One region of the Serratia sp. Nf2 genome, then DNA from elsewhere that is predicted to be linked to it. Evidence: predicted binding sites of a transcription regulator. Region 1 holds the regulator's gene; each other region holds the start of a gene.
The links. Region 1 encodes PurR, which represses purine synthesis genes. Its sites were predicted from a motif close to CANGCAAACGTTTGCNTG; they were not measured.
Positions count from the first base shown of each region.

Region 2: the regulator PurR is predicted to act here: its motif matches at 1,105-1,122, upstream of glyA (serine hydroxymethyltransferase).
Region 3: the regulator PurR is predicted to act here: its motif matches at 1,230-1,247, upstream of purE (5-(carboxyamino)imidazole ribonucleotide mutase).
Region 4: the regulator PurR is predicted to act here: its motif matches at 1,945-1,962, upstream of pyrD (quinone-dependent dihydroorotate dehydrogenase).

Region 1 is NZ_PYTW01000003.1:143,376-146,582, reverse strand. It holds gene punR (DNA-binding transcriptional activator PunR) at 1-927, shown strand, start outside; gene purR (HTH-type transcriptional repressor PurR) at 924-1,949, opposite strand; gene C9411_RS08465 (YnhF family membrane protein) at 2,274-2,363, shown strand; gene sodB (superoxide dismutase [Fe]) at 2,425-3,003, opposite strand; gene C9411_RS08455 (C40 family peptidase) at 3,203-3,207, opposite strand, start outside.
Region 2 is NZ_PYTW01000010.1:55,962-59,168, forward strand. It holds gene hmpA (NO-inducible flavohemoprotein) at 1-884, opposite strand, end outside; gene glyA (serine hydroxymethyltransferase) at 1,242-2,495, shown strand; gene C9411_RS20390 (3-phenylpropionate MFS transporter) at 2,652-3,207, shown strand, end outside.
Region 3 is NZ_PYTW01000005.1:206,248-209,454, reverse strand. It holds gene ppiB (peptidylprolyl isomerase B) at 1-443, shown strand, start outside; gene C9411_RS13250 (UDP-2,3-diacylglucosamine diphosphatase) at 454-1,176, shown strand; gene purE (5-(carboxyamino)imidazole ribonucleotide mutase) at 1,326-1,850, shown strand; gene purK (5-(carboxyamino)imidazole ribonucleotide synthase) at 1,847-2,914, shown strand; gene C9411_RS13235 (sugar porter family MFS transporter) at 2,979-3,207, opposite strand, start outside.
Region 4 is NZ_PYTW01000009.1:188,949-192,155, forward strand. It holds gene ssuD (FMNH2-dependent alkanesulfonate monooxygenase) at 1-208, opposite strand, end outside; gene C9411_RS19575 (sulfonate ABC transporter substrate-binding protein) at 229-1,194, opposite strand; gene ssuE (NADPH-dependent FMN reductase) at 1,219-1,797, opposite strand; gene pyrD (quinone-dependent dihydroorotate dehydrogenase) at 2,056-3,066, shown strand.

The DNA of each region.
Region 1 (3,207 bases):
CTTGAAGTGGTCGACGCAGTGGCGCGTACCGGCAGTTTCAGCGCGGCGGCGCAGGAGCTGCACCGGGTGCCGTCGGCGGTGAGCTATACCGTACGGCAGCTGGAGCAATGGCTGGCGGTGCCGCTGTTTGAGCGGCGTCACCGCGACGTGGAGTTGACGCCGGCCGGCGCGTTGTTTATCAAGGATGCGCGAGTTGTTATCAAAAAAATGCTCGACACTCGCCGCCACTGTCAGCAGGTGGCTAACGGGTGGCGCGGCCAGCTGAATATCGCGGTCGACATCATCGTCAAACCGCAGCGCAGCCGCCAACTGGTGCTGGATTTCTACCGTCATTTCCCCGACGTCGAATTGATGCTGCAACCCGAGGTGTTCAACGGCGTGTGGGATGCCTTGGTGGACGGCAGGGCGGATATGGCGATCGGTGCCACCCGTGCGGTGCCGGTCGGCGGCGGCTTCGCCTTCCGCGACATGGGCTATATGAACTGGCTGTGCGTGGTCAGCCCGCAACATCCGCTGGCGCAGTTGACGGGGCCGCTGAATGACGATCAGCTGCGGCCGTATCCTTCGCTTTGCCTGGAGGACACCTCGCGCAATCTGCCCAAGCGCGTCACCTGGACGCTGGATAACCAGCGGCGGCTGGTGGTGCCGGACTGGACTTCGGCGCTCGACTGTTTGTGCGCCGGGCTGTGCGTCGGCATGATGCCGGCGCATCGGGCGCTGCCGCGGGTGCAGCGCGGTGAGTTGAAGGCGTTGCAGCTGCAGCAGCCGTTTCCTGCCAGCCCTTGCTGCCTGACCTGGCAGCAGGATAAACCGTCACCGGCGATGAGCTGGCTGCTGGCGTATCTGGGCGATGGGGAAACGCTGAATCAGGAGTGGCTGAGCGAGGTGGAACCGGAAGCCGCGCAGGCTTCCGGCGCGGGGGATTAGCGGCGGTAGTCGATGAACGGGCCGTCGGCGACCGAGCGGCGTTCGATCAGCTTCGGATGCACTTCGATCACCTGCGACTCTTCGCGTTTGCTGATAATGCGATCCAGCAGCATGGTGAAGGCCATTTCGCCCAGACGCTCTTTCGGCTGGTGAATGGTAGTCAGCGCCGGGGTGAAGTAGCGGGCGTTGCGCACGTTGTCATAGCCGATCACAGAAATATCCTGTGGCACCCGCAGCCCCAGCTCGTCGGCCGCGCAGATGGCGCCCATCGCCATGATGTCGCCGCCGCAGAATACCGCGGTCGGCCGCTGTTTTTGCGACAGGATTTGGTGCATCGCCTTGTAGCCGGACTCCGGCTCAAAGTCACCCTGGACGATCCACTCTTCGCGGATGTCGATATGCGCTTCCTGCAGCGCCTTCATAAAGCCCTGATGACGGCCGCCGCCGGTGTTGCGCGACAGCTGGCCCGGAATGGCGCCGATATCGCGGTGGCCGCGCTCGATCAGGTAACGGCCGGCCAGATAGCCGCCTTCGAACGCGTTATCGATGATGGTATCGGTGAAGTCGCCGCGCGCAGCGCCCCAGTCCATCACCACCATCGGGATATTACGGTAGTCTTCCAGCATGCCCAGCAGCTGATCGGGGTACTCGGAGCACATGACCAGCAGGCCGTCGACGCGTTTTTGCGCCAGCATCGCCAGATAGGCGCGCTGCTTATCCATATTATTGTGTGAGTTGCACAGGATCAGGGTGTAGCCCTTGCTGTAGCAGCTGTTTTCCACCGCCTCGATCACTTCGGCAAAGTAGGGCGCTTCGCTCGAGGTGGCCAGCAGGCCGATCGACTTGGTGTGATTGACTTTCAGGCTGCGCGCCACGGCGCTCGGCGAGTAGTGCAGTTCTTTGATGGCGGCCCACACGGCCGCTTTGGTCTCTTCGGCGACGAAACGAGTCTTATTGATGACGTGCGAAACGGTGGTGGTGGAAACGCCCGCGCGTTTGGCCACATCTTTAATCGTTGCCATGTAAGGAATGACTCCTGAACTCACATGTTTACAGCATGTAAGTGTGATGTTAATCGTTTGCCTACGTAGATCCTTCTCCAGAGAAGCGAAAACTGAGTTTTTAGTGTGTTGAAGTCTTCAGCGCTTAATCAGGAGGGGCATGGATGCCGGTACGCAGTTGTGAACTGCGAATTTTGTCGCATATTGAACAAAAGTGGAAGAGGTAATCGAGATTATAAACCGGGAAATGATAACAAGATTTTATCGGCGAACTGTGGGAAAATGATTTGACGTACTAATTGTGCGCCTTTTATCCTTAGGAAAGCCCATTTTAAAGGAGTTGTCATGGATACCGAATTGAAGATGTCGCTGTTCACCACCGTCTGCGCGTTGGCGGTCATTATCGCTTTCAGCTTCGTTGCCGCGTTGAACTGATTTACCCCCGGTTATAAAAAAGGCGCAGCCTGGCTGCGCCTCATCACCTCAGAACCTGCGCTTACGCTAGGTTTTCCGCGGCGAAGGTCCAGTTGACCAACGCCCAGAAGTTTTCCAGGTATTTTGGACGCGCATTGCGGTAATCGATGTAATACGCGTGTTCCCACACGTCAACGGTCAGCAGCGGTTTGTCTTCACCGGTCAGCGGGGTGGCCGCGTTGGAGGTGTTGACGATCGCCAGCGCGCCGTCCGGTTTTTTCACCAGCCAGGTCCAGCCGGCACCGAAGTTTTTCACTGCGGCATCGGTGAACTGCTCTTTGAACGCAGCGAAGGAGCCGAAGGATTTGACGATCGCCACCGCCAGTTCGCCCTGCGGTTCACCGCCGCCCTGTGGCGACAGGCAGTGCCAGTAGAAGGTGTGGTTCCACACCTGCGCGGCGTTGTTGAAGACGCCGCCGTCAGAGGTCTTGATGATCTCTTCGAGCGATTTGCCCTCGAATTCGCTGCCTTTCACCAGGTTGTTCAGGTTAACCACGTAGGTGTTGTGGTGTTTGCCGTAGTGGTATTCCAGGGTCTCGGCGGAGATGTGCGGCTCGAGCGCGTTTTTCTCATACGGTAATGCAGGTAATTCAAACGACATTGCTTCCTCCTTTACAGCGCCATTCGCTTCCCGCCGGGGCGAGAGTCATATGGGCCGTTTTTTATTGTGGTCTTTCAATCTTAACAATTTTCATCATAAAAAACAGGAAGAAAAGCGAGAAATGCGCGTGGGGTGGTGCGATGGGCGAGAGCTTGAACAGGCGGTTGCGACCCAGGCCGCAACCGCGCAGAGCAGGGCATTAAC
Region 2 (3,207 bases), on a different contig from region 1:
GCGTGCAGCCAGTGGACCTGCGCCTGATGCTGGTTGTCGTGCAGGGTGTTGAGCATGCCGAGCATCGGGGTTTGGCCGACGCCGGCGGAGATCAGCGCCACCGGCGTGGTCGGCGCCACGTCGAGGAAGAAGTCGCCGTGCGGCGGGGCGATGTAGATCACGTCGCCTTCCTGCGCCTGCTGGTGCAGGTAGTTGGACACTTTCCCCTGATCTTCACGCTTCACCGCGATGCGGTAGAACTCGCCGTTCGGCGAGGTGGTCAGCGAGTACTGGCGAATTTCCTGATGTTCCAGGCTGTCGTGCTTGATGTAGACCGCCAGGTATTGCCCCGGTTTGAAGTCCGCTACCCGGCCGCCGTCCACCGGCGCCAGCACGAAGCTGCAGATCACGTCGCTCTGCGGCTGTTTCTTCAGGATGCGGAACGCGCGCAGATCGCGCCAGCCGCCGTTGTCGGTTTCGCTCTGCTGATAAATTTGCTCTTCACGCTGGATAAATACGTTGGCCAGCACGCCGTAGGCCTTGCCCCAGGCGTCCAGGACTTCCTGACCCGGGCTGAACATTTCGTCCAGCGTCGCCAGCAGGTGACCGCCGACGATGTTGTACTGCTCCGGCTGGATATTGAAGCTGGTATGCTTCTGCGCGATGCGCTCCACCGCCGGCAGCAGCGCCGCCAGGTTCTCGATGTTGGCGGCATAGGCGCAGATGGCGTCGAACAGCGCCTGACGCTGATCGCCGTTGCGCTGGTTGCTCATGTTGAAAATGTCTTTCAATTCCGGGTTGTGCGCGAACATGCGATCGTAAAAGTGGGCGGTCAGCTTCGGCCCGGTCGCAGCCAGCAGGGGAATGGTGGATTTCACGGTGGCGATGGTTTGGCTATCCAGCATGGAAGCGCTCCTTGGGTTGGGATCTTGACGATAATTTTAATGATGTATTTTAAATGCATCTTATTGGGTTCCGCGTCGCTTGTAAATACCCTTGTTTTCGTTGCGGTGTTCTTCGGGCGTCGATCGCGCTCACAGAACATGAAAAAAGCGCATTGTTCGCATGAGGAAATGTCCGTTGATAAACGGCGGTGTTTCGCGGATCAAAGCCTTGCGCCACCTTATGCCAATCGTTTGCGTAAAAACCTCTGTCAAGACCTATCTTCGGTGGGGCGAAACGGTTTACACTGTGGCCCAGAACCCAAACGGGTAGTTATTTGGTGATTTTTTAGTTAGCTGATTTAAGTCAGGAGATGCCGGATGTTAAAGCGTGAAATGAACATTGCCGATTACGATGCGGAACTGTGGCGTGCCATGGAGCAGGAAGTGGTGCGTCAGGAAGAGCACATCGAGCTGATCGCGTCTGAGAACTACACCAGCCCGCGCGTGATGCAGGCTCAGGGTTCCCAGCTGACCAACAAATACGCTGAAGGCTATCCGGGCAAGCGTTACTACGGCGGCTGCGAATACGTGGATATCGTTGAGCAGCTGGCTATCGATCGCGCCAAAGAATTGTTCGGCGCCGATTACGCCAACGTGCAGCCGCACTCCGGCTCCCAGGCTAACTTCGCCGTGTACACCGCGCTGCTGCAGCCGGGCGACACCATTCTGGGCATGAACCTGGCGCACGGCGGCCACCTGACCCACGGTTCCCCGGTCAACCTGTCCGGCAAACTGTATAACGTGGTGCCTTACGGCATCGACGACAAAGGTCAAATCGACTATGACGATCTGGCCAAGCAGGCGCAAACCCACAAGCCGAAAATGATCATCGGCGGCTTCTCCGCTTACTCCGGCGTGGTTGATTGGGTCAAAATGCGCGAAATCGCCGACAGCATCGGCGCTTACCTGTTCGTCGACATGGCGCACGTAGCGGGCCTGATCGCCGCCGGCGTGTACCCGAACCCGGTACCGCACGCGCACATCGTCACCACCACCACCCACAAAACCCTGGCGGGTCCGCGCGGCGGTCTGATCCTGGCGAAGGGCGGCGACGAAGAGCTGTACAAGAAGCTGAACTCCGCCGTGTTCCCTGGCGGCCAGGGCGGCCCGCTGATGCACGTGATCGCCGGCAAGGCGGTGGCGCTGAAAGAAGCGATGGAGCCTGAGTTCAAGGTTTATCAGCAGCAAGTGGCGGTCAACGCCAAGGCGATGGTGGACGTGTTCCTGCAGCGCGGCTACAAAGTGGTCTCCGGCGGCACCCATAACCACCTGTTCCTGCTGGATCTGGTCGACAAAAACCTGACCGGTAAAGAAGCGGACGCCGCCCTGGGCCGCGCCAACATCACCGTCAACAAAAACAGCGTGCCGAACGATCCTAAGAGCCCGTTCGTCACCTCTGGCGTGCGTATCGGCACCCCGGCCGTCACCCGTCGTGGCTTTAAAGAAGCCGACGTGCGCGAACTGGCCGGTTGGATCTGCGATGTGCTGGACAACATCAACGATGAAGCCACCATTGAACGCACCAAGAAGAAAGTGCTGGATATCTGCGCCCGCCTGCCGGTTTACGCATAATCCCGCTTTCGCCCGACAAAACCCGCTGCGGCGGGTTTTTTTGTGGCCGCTCGCGGCAAACTGTGAGCTGTCTGGCACTCTAACGCATTGAAGTGGAATGAAGATTGCGGGGCGGTGTGAGCTCTGTCAAAGTATTGCCCTCACTCCGGAGGGATCATGGTTCTGCAATCCACGCGTTGGCTCGCGCTCAGTTATTTCACCTACTTCTTTTCCTACGGTATCTTCTTACCGTTCTGGGGCGTGTGGCTGAAAGGCGAGGGCATCGCGCCCGAAACCATCGGCATATTGCTCGGCGCCGGCTTGGTGGCCCGCTTCCTCGGCAGCTTACTGATTGCTCCCCGCGTTAAAGATCCCTCTCATTTAGTCTCCGCCCTGCGCCTGCTGGCGCTGCTGACCCTGGCCTTTGCGGTCGGTTTCTGTTTCGGCAACGGTTGGGGCTGGCTGATGCTGGTGATAGCGGGTTTCAACCTGTTCTTCTCGCCGCTGGTGCCGCTGACCGACGCGCTGGCCGCCACCTGGCAAAAGCAGATCCGCATGGACTACGGCCGGGTGCGGCTGTGGGGCTCGCTGGCGTTCGTCATCGGCTCGGCGCTGACCGGGCAGCTGGTGGCGGTGTGGGGCCATAACGCGATTCTCTACAGCCTGATCTTCAGCGTGTTGGCGATGCTGCTGGGCATGTTGCTGAAGCCGAGCGTCATGCCGCAGGGCGAAG
Region 3 (3,207 bases), on a different contig from region 1:
ACAAAGCGCCGGTTACCGTTGAAAACTTCCTGAACTACTGCCGCGCCGGTTTCTACGACAACACCATCTTCCACCGTGTGATCAACGGCTTCATGATCCAGGGCGGCGGTTTCGAGCCGGGCATGAACCAGAAAGCGACCAATGCGACTATCAAGAACGAAGCCAACAACGGTCTGAAAAACACCATCGGCACCCTGGCAATGGCGCGTACCAACGATCCGCACTCCGCCACCGCACAGTTCTTCATCAACGTGGCTGACAACGACTTCCTCAACTTCCGCGGCGAAAACGTGCAGGGCTGGGGCTACTGCGTGTTCGCTGAAGTGGTTGAAGGCATGGACGTGGTCAACAAGATCAAAGGCGTGAAAACCGGCCGTAGCGGCATGCACCAGGACGTACCGGTAGAAGACGTGGTGATCAACAGCGTGACCGTCAGCGAGTAATCGCGGCTGCATGAGTACGCTGTTCATCGCAGATCTGCACTTGTGCGCACAGGAACCGGCAATCACTGCCGGTTTTCTGCGTTTTTTACGGCGCGAAGCGGTGCACGCCGACGCGCTGTACATCCTTGGCGACCTGTTTGAAGCCTGGATCGGCGACGACGATCCCGAGCCGCTGCACGCGGAGATCGCCGCGGCGCTGAAAGCGCTGCAACAGGCCGGCGTGCCCTGCTACTTCATCCACGGCAACCGCGATTTTCTGCTCGGCAAGCGCTTCGCTCGCGCCAGCGGCATGCAGCTGCTGCCGGAAGAAAAAGTGCTGGAGCTGTACGGCCGCAGGATCCTGATCCTGCACGGCGACACCCTGTGCACCGACGATCAAGCCTATCAGCAATTCCGCCGTAAAGTGCACAACCCGCTGATTCAAAAACTGTTCCTCGCGCTGCCGCTGCGCTGGCGACTGAAGATCGCCGCCAACATGCGCGCCCGCAGCCAGCAATCCAACCAGGGCAAGTCGGACGCCATCATGGACGTCAACCCGCAGGCAGTCGAACAGACGATGCTGCACCACGACGTGCACTGGATGATCCACGGCCATACCCATCGCCCAGCGGTGCACCGGCTGGCGTTGAGCAACGGCGAAGCCCATCGCGCGGTGCTGGGCGCCTGGCACGTCGAAGGATCGATGATCAAAGTCAGCGCCGATGCCGTCGAGCTGATCCAATTCCCATTCTGAGCCCCGGGCTGGCGCGCGAGTGAAAATTCGCGCTTTCGGCGCTGAAAACCGGCGACGCAACCGTTTTCCTCGTCGTGCGCTCATGGTATGCTCTACGCCCTCATTCGGCCCTCAGCCGACGCCAGAAAAATCACAGGAGCCTTACACCCATGGGAGCCAACGCCGCTTCAGCCGCCACTACCGGGGCGAAAATCGCAATTGTAATGGGATCGAAAAGTGACTGGGCCACCATGCAGTTCGCCGCCGAAGTCCTGACCCAGCTCGATGTCCCCTTCCATGTCGAAGTCGTTTCCGCTCACCGCACGCCGGACAAGCTGTTCAGCTTCGCCGAGCAGGCTACCGCCAACGGTTTTGACGTGATCATCGCCGGCGCCGGCGGTGCGGCGCACCTGCCGGGCATGCTGGCGGCTAAAACCCTGGTGCCGGTGCTGGGCGTGCCGGTGCAAAGCGCCGCGCTGAGCGGCGTAGACAGCCTGTACTCCATCGTCCAGATGCCGCGCGGCATTCCGGTGGGCACGCTGGCGATCGGCAAAGCCGGCGCCGCCAACGCCGGGCTGCTGGCGATGCAGATCCTGGCGCTGCACGACGCCGCGCTGGCGCAGCGTTTGGCGGACTGGCGTCGGGCGCAGACCGAAGACGTCTTGAACCACCCCGATCCGCGGGAGGACGCATGAAGCCGGTTTGCGTACTGGGCAACGGCCAACTGGGGCGCATGCTGCGCCAGGCCGGCGAACCGCTGGGCATCGCCGTTTACCCTGTCGGCATCGATGCCGAACCCGAGGCGGTGCCGTATCAGAACAGCGTCATTACCGCCGAGATCGAACGCTGGCCGGAAACCGCGCTGACGCGCGAGTTGGCGACCCACAGCGCCTTCGTCAACCGCGACATCTTTCCGCGTCTGGCGGATCGCCTGACGCAAAAACAGCTGCTCGACCAGCTCGGCCTGGCGACCGCGCCGTGGCAGCTGCTGGCGAGCGCCGCCGAATGGCCGCAGGTATTCGCTTCGCTGGGCGAGTTGGCGATCGTCAAACGCCGAGTCGGCGGCTATGACGGCCGCGGCCAATGGCGTTTGCGTCCGGGCCAGGAAGCCGAACTGCCGGCCGACGCCTATGGCGAGTGCATCGTCGAGCAAGGCATCAATTTCTCCGGCGAAGTATCGCTGGTGGGCGCACGCGGCCACGACGGCCGTTCGGTATTCTACCCGCTGACCCACAACCTGCATGAAGACGGCATCCTGCGCACCAGCGTGGCGCTGCCGCAGCCCAACGCGGCGCTGCAGCAACAGGCCGAGCAGATGCTGGCGGCGATCCTGAACGAGCTGAACTACGTCGGCGTAATGGCGATGGAGTGCTTTATCGTCGGCGATCGGCTTCTGATCAACGAACTGGCGCCGCGCGTGCACAACAGCGGCCACTGGACGCAAAACGGCGCGTCCATCAGCCAGTTCGAACTGCATCTGCGCGCCATCCTCGGCCTGCCGTTGCCGCAGCCGGTGGTGAGCACACCGTCGGTGATGGTCAACCTGATCGGCACCGCCGTCAACGAACAGTGGCTGTCGCTGCCGCTGGTGCATCTGCACTGGTATGAGAAAGAGGTGCGCCCGGGCCGCAAGGTCGGCCATCTCAATCTGAACGACCCGAGCGCCGCCGATCTGCGCCAGGCACTGCAGGCGCTGGCGCCGCTGCTGCCGGGCGAATACCAAAGCGGGCTGGCCTGGGCACAGCAGAAGCTGGCTTAACGGTTTACACCGCCGAAAAGAAGAAGGTTCAGCCCAGGCTGAACCTTTTTTATTGCCGCAAAGATCAACGTGAGCCGATGTTACGCAACGGTTTGCCGGCCATCAGATTGCGTTCAATGTGTTCCAGCGAAATATTTTTGGTTTCCGGGATTAGCGCCAGCGTGATGAAAACAAACAGCACGTTAAGCCCCGCGTAGACCCAAAAGGTGTGAGCGCTACCCAACGAATTCAGCATGGTCAGGAATGTCGCCCCCACGATCATATTGGCGATCCAGTTAGTGGCGGTGGAACAG
Region 4 (3,207 bases), on a different contig from region 1:
GGGTGACCGGGATCAGCGAGGCGGCCACCAGCCAAGAGTCTTCGCACGAGCGGCCGGTGGGGATCAGTACCCCGCCGAATCCCAGCCGATCCGCCGCCTGGGCAATCTGTTGCAAATAACCGTGATCGACGCTGCGCGCCCCCTGTGCGCTGCCAAGATAGTGGCCGTCGCCGTGAGTGGGTAAAAACCAGAAAACGTTCAGGCTCATCGTCAATGCTCTCCCATGATTTATTGCGCGCTTGGGCGCCAGATGCGTTGCGAGATGTCGACCTTCACCGGCACCAGCCGGTTGGCGTAAAACAGGTCGGCGGTTTGCTGCTGCGCGGCGATCGTCTGCGCATCGAGCGGTGTGATGGCGGTCGGCGGGCGGTGATCCAGATAGCTGGCGATCACTGGCTCCGGCAGCCCCATGGCGTTGGCCAACAGGGCCACGCTTTGCGCCCGGTCGCTGCGGGTGAGCGCATCGGCCTGGGTCAGCACCGTCAAGACCTGGCTGATAAAGGCGCCGTTGGCTTCAACATAGGGGCGCGCCGCCAGATAGAAGGAACCGGTCTGGTTCAGATCGGTGCCGTCGCCGAGCACCCGTACGCCGCCCTGCAGCAGCGCGGCGGAATAATAAGGATCCCAGATGGCCCAGGCGTCGACGTTGCCCTGTTGGAAGGCGGCACGCGCATCGGCGGGCGTCAGATAGGCGGGCTGGATATCGGTGAACTGCAGTCCGGCCTTTTGCAGCGATCGCAACAGCAGGTTGTGCGAGCTGGATCCTTTCTGGAAGGCGATCTTATGGCCTTTCAGATCGGCGACGGTTTTGATCGGGCTGTTTTCCGGCACCAGGATCACTTCCGCCTTGGGTTTGGGCGGCTCAACGCCGACATACAGCAGGTCCGCACCGGCAGCCTGCGCGAAGATCGGCGGAATATCGCCGGTGCTGCCCAGATCGATGCTGCCGACGTTCAAGGCCTCCAGCATCTGCGGGCCGGCGGGAAACTCGATCCAGCTGATGCGGGTGGCGGGGAAACGTTCTTCCAGCAGCCGGTGGCTCTTCGCCAGCACCAGGCTGACTGATCCTTTTTGGTAGCCGATGCGGAACTGCGCCGGATCCTGCGCTGCGGCGGCATTGGCCCAGACCAGCGACAGCAAGCCGGTGAGGGTAGCGGCGCTCAGCCAGCGGCGTAAAGCGATGCGTTTTTTCATTCAGGCTCTCCTTTTCCAGGCTTTTCAGGCAGTCTGACGCGCCGCCAGCGGCGAGGCGACGCGCAGCGCGGGCGGTTTGCGGCGGCCCAGCGCCAGATAGAAACTGGCGAGCGCTTCTTCCAACCGGGCGGCGACGGCGTCGGTGAGCGTGGCGCCTTCGCCGGTCAATTGGATCTGGCTGTCGTCGGCGAATACGCCGTGCAGCACTTCCTGCGCTTTCAGCGCCGCCAGCACCGGTTTCAGCGCATAGTCCACCGCCAACATGTGACCGACAGAACCGCCGGTTGCCAGCGGCAGCACCACCTTATGATCCAGCGCGCGTTCCGGCAGCAGATCCAGTAAGGTCTTCAGCGCGCCGGAGAACGACGCTTTATAAACCGGCGTGGAAATCAGCAGGCCGTCGGCCTGCGCTAACTGGTCGGCAAACGCCTTGATCGCCGGGCTGTTGAAGTTGGCGTACAGCAGATCTTCGGCGTCGAAGTCGTGCAGGGTATAAGCCGTCACTTCCACCCCTTGCTGCCGCAGCCAGTTCTGACTCAGCGCGAGCAGCGCCGCGGAACGTGATGGGATGCGTGGGCTGCCGGCCAGTGATATAACGCGCATTGCCACTCCTTATAACTAAAAGTTAGGTTTAATTAGAAAATCAATGAGAAGTGTTTTAAAACTACCAGCAACCGGGCGCGTTTTTTAAATCTCATTTTTTGATTTGGATATGCGCAAAAGCGGATTGGCGCCGATTTGGCGGTGAAGAGGGAAAACGGTTGCGTAAAAACGGCTTTTTTTGCCTTTAATCAATTCCAATTAGGCGGGGGATACCGGATAATACGCCCCCGGTTTGCAACCGGGAAATCAGGAGAGTCCATGTACTACCCCCTCATCAGGAAAGCGTTGTTCCAGCTCGATCCGGAGCGTGCGCACGAAGTGACCTTTCGTCAGCTCAGCCGTATTGCCGGCACCCCATTAGCGTTTCTTGTCCGCCAGTCCGTGCCGACCAAACCGGTCAGTTGCATGGGGCTGTCGTTTAAAAATCCGCTGGGATTGGCCGCCGGTCTGGATAAAAACGGCGAGTGCATCGATGCGTTCGGCGCGATGGGCTTTGGCCATGTGGAAGTCGGCACCGTGACGCCGCGCCCGCAGCCGGGCAACGACAAGCCGCGTTTGTTCCGCGTGGTTGAGGCGGAAGGCCTGATCAACCGCATGGGGTTCAATAACCATGGCGTGGACAATCTGGTTGAAAACGTTAAGAAATCCCATTTCGGCGGCATTCTTGGGATCAATATCGGCAAGAATAAAGACACCCCGGTCGAACAGGGTAAGGACGATTATTTGATCTGCATGGATAAAGTTTATCCGTATGCCGGTTATATCGCGATTAACATCTCTTCACCGAATACGCCGGGGTTACGATCCTTACAGTATGGCGAAGCGCTGGACGATCTTTTGGCTGCGATTAAAAATAAGCAGCAGGAATTACATGCGCGCCATCACAAATATGTGCCGGTAGCGGTAAAGATCGCGCCGGATCTTTCAGAAGAAGAATTGATCCAAATTGCCGATAGCCTGGTGCGGCATAATATCGATGGCGTGATCGCCACCAATACCACATTGGATCGAAAATTGATCCAAGGGTTAAATTACTGCGAACAAGCGGGCGGGTTAAGTGGGCGTCCGTTGCAATCACGCAGCACGGAAGTGATCCGCCGTCTCTCTACCGAACTGCAAGGGCGCCTGCCGATTATCGGCGTAGGCGGCATCGATTCGCTGACGGCGGCGCGTGAAAAAATGGAGGCCGGCGCGAGCCTGCTGCAAATTTATTCCGGATTTATCTATCACGGCCCGCGTTTGATTAAAGATATCGTTACCCATATCTAATATTTTTCCTCTCATTTTATTCCGGGGGTTTATTTCTGCCCCCGGCTCGTCTATATTTTGTTCGTTAGCATAAATATCGTTCGCGGAATTATCCGATGTTTAAGCTATTTTATCGGTGATAAAATCGCCTTTTAGGGTGAG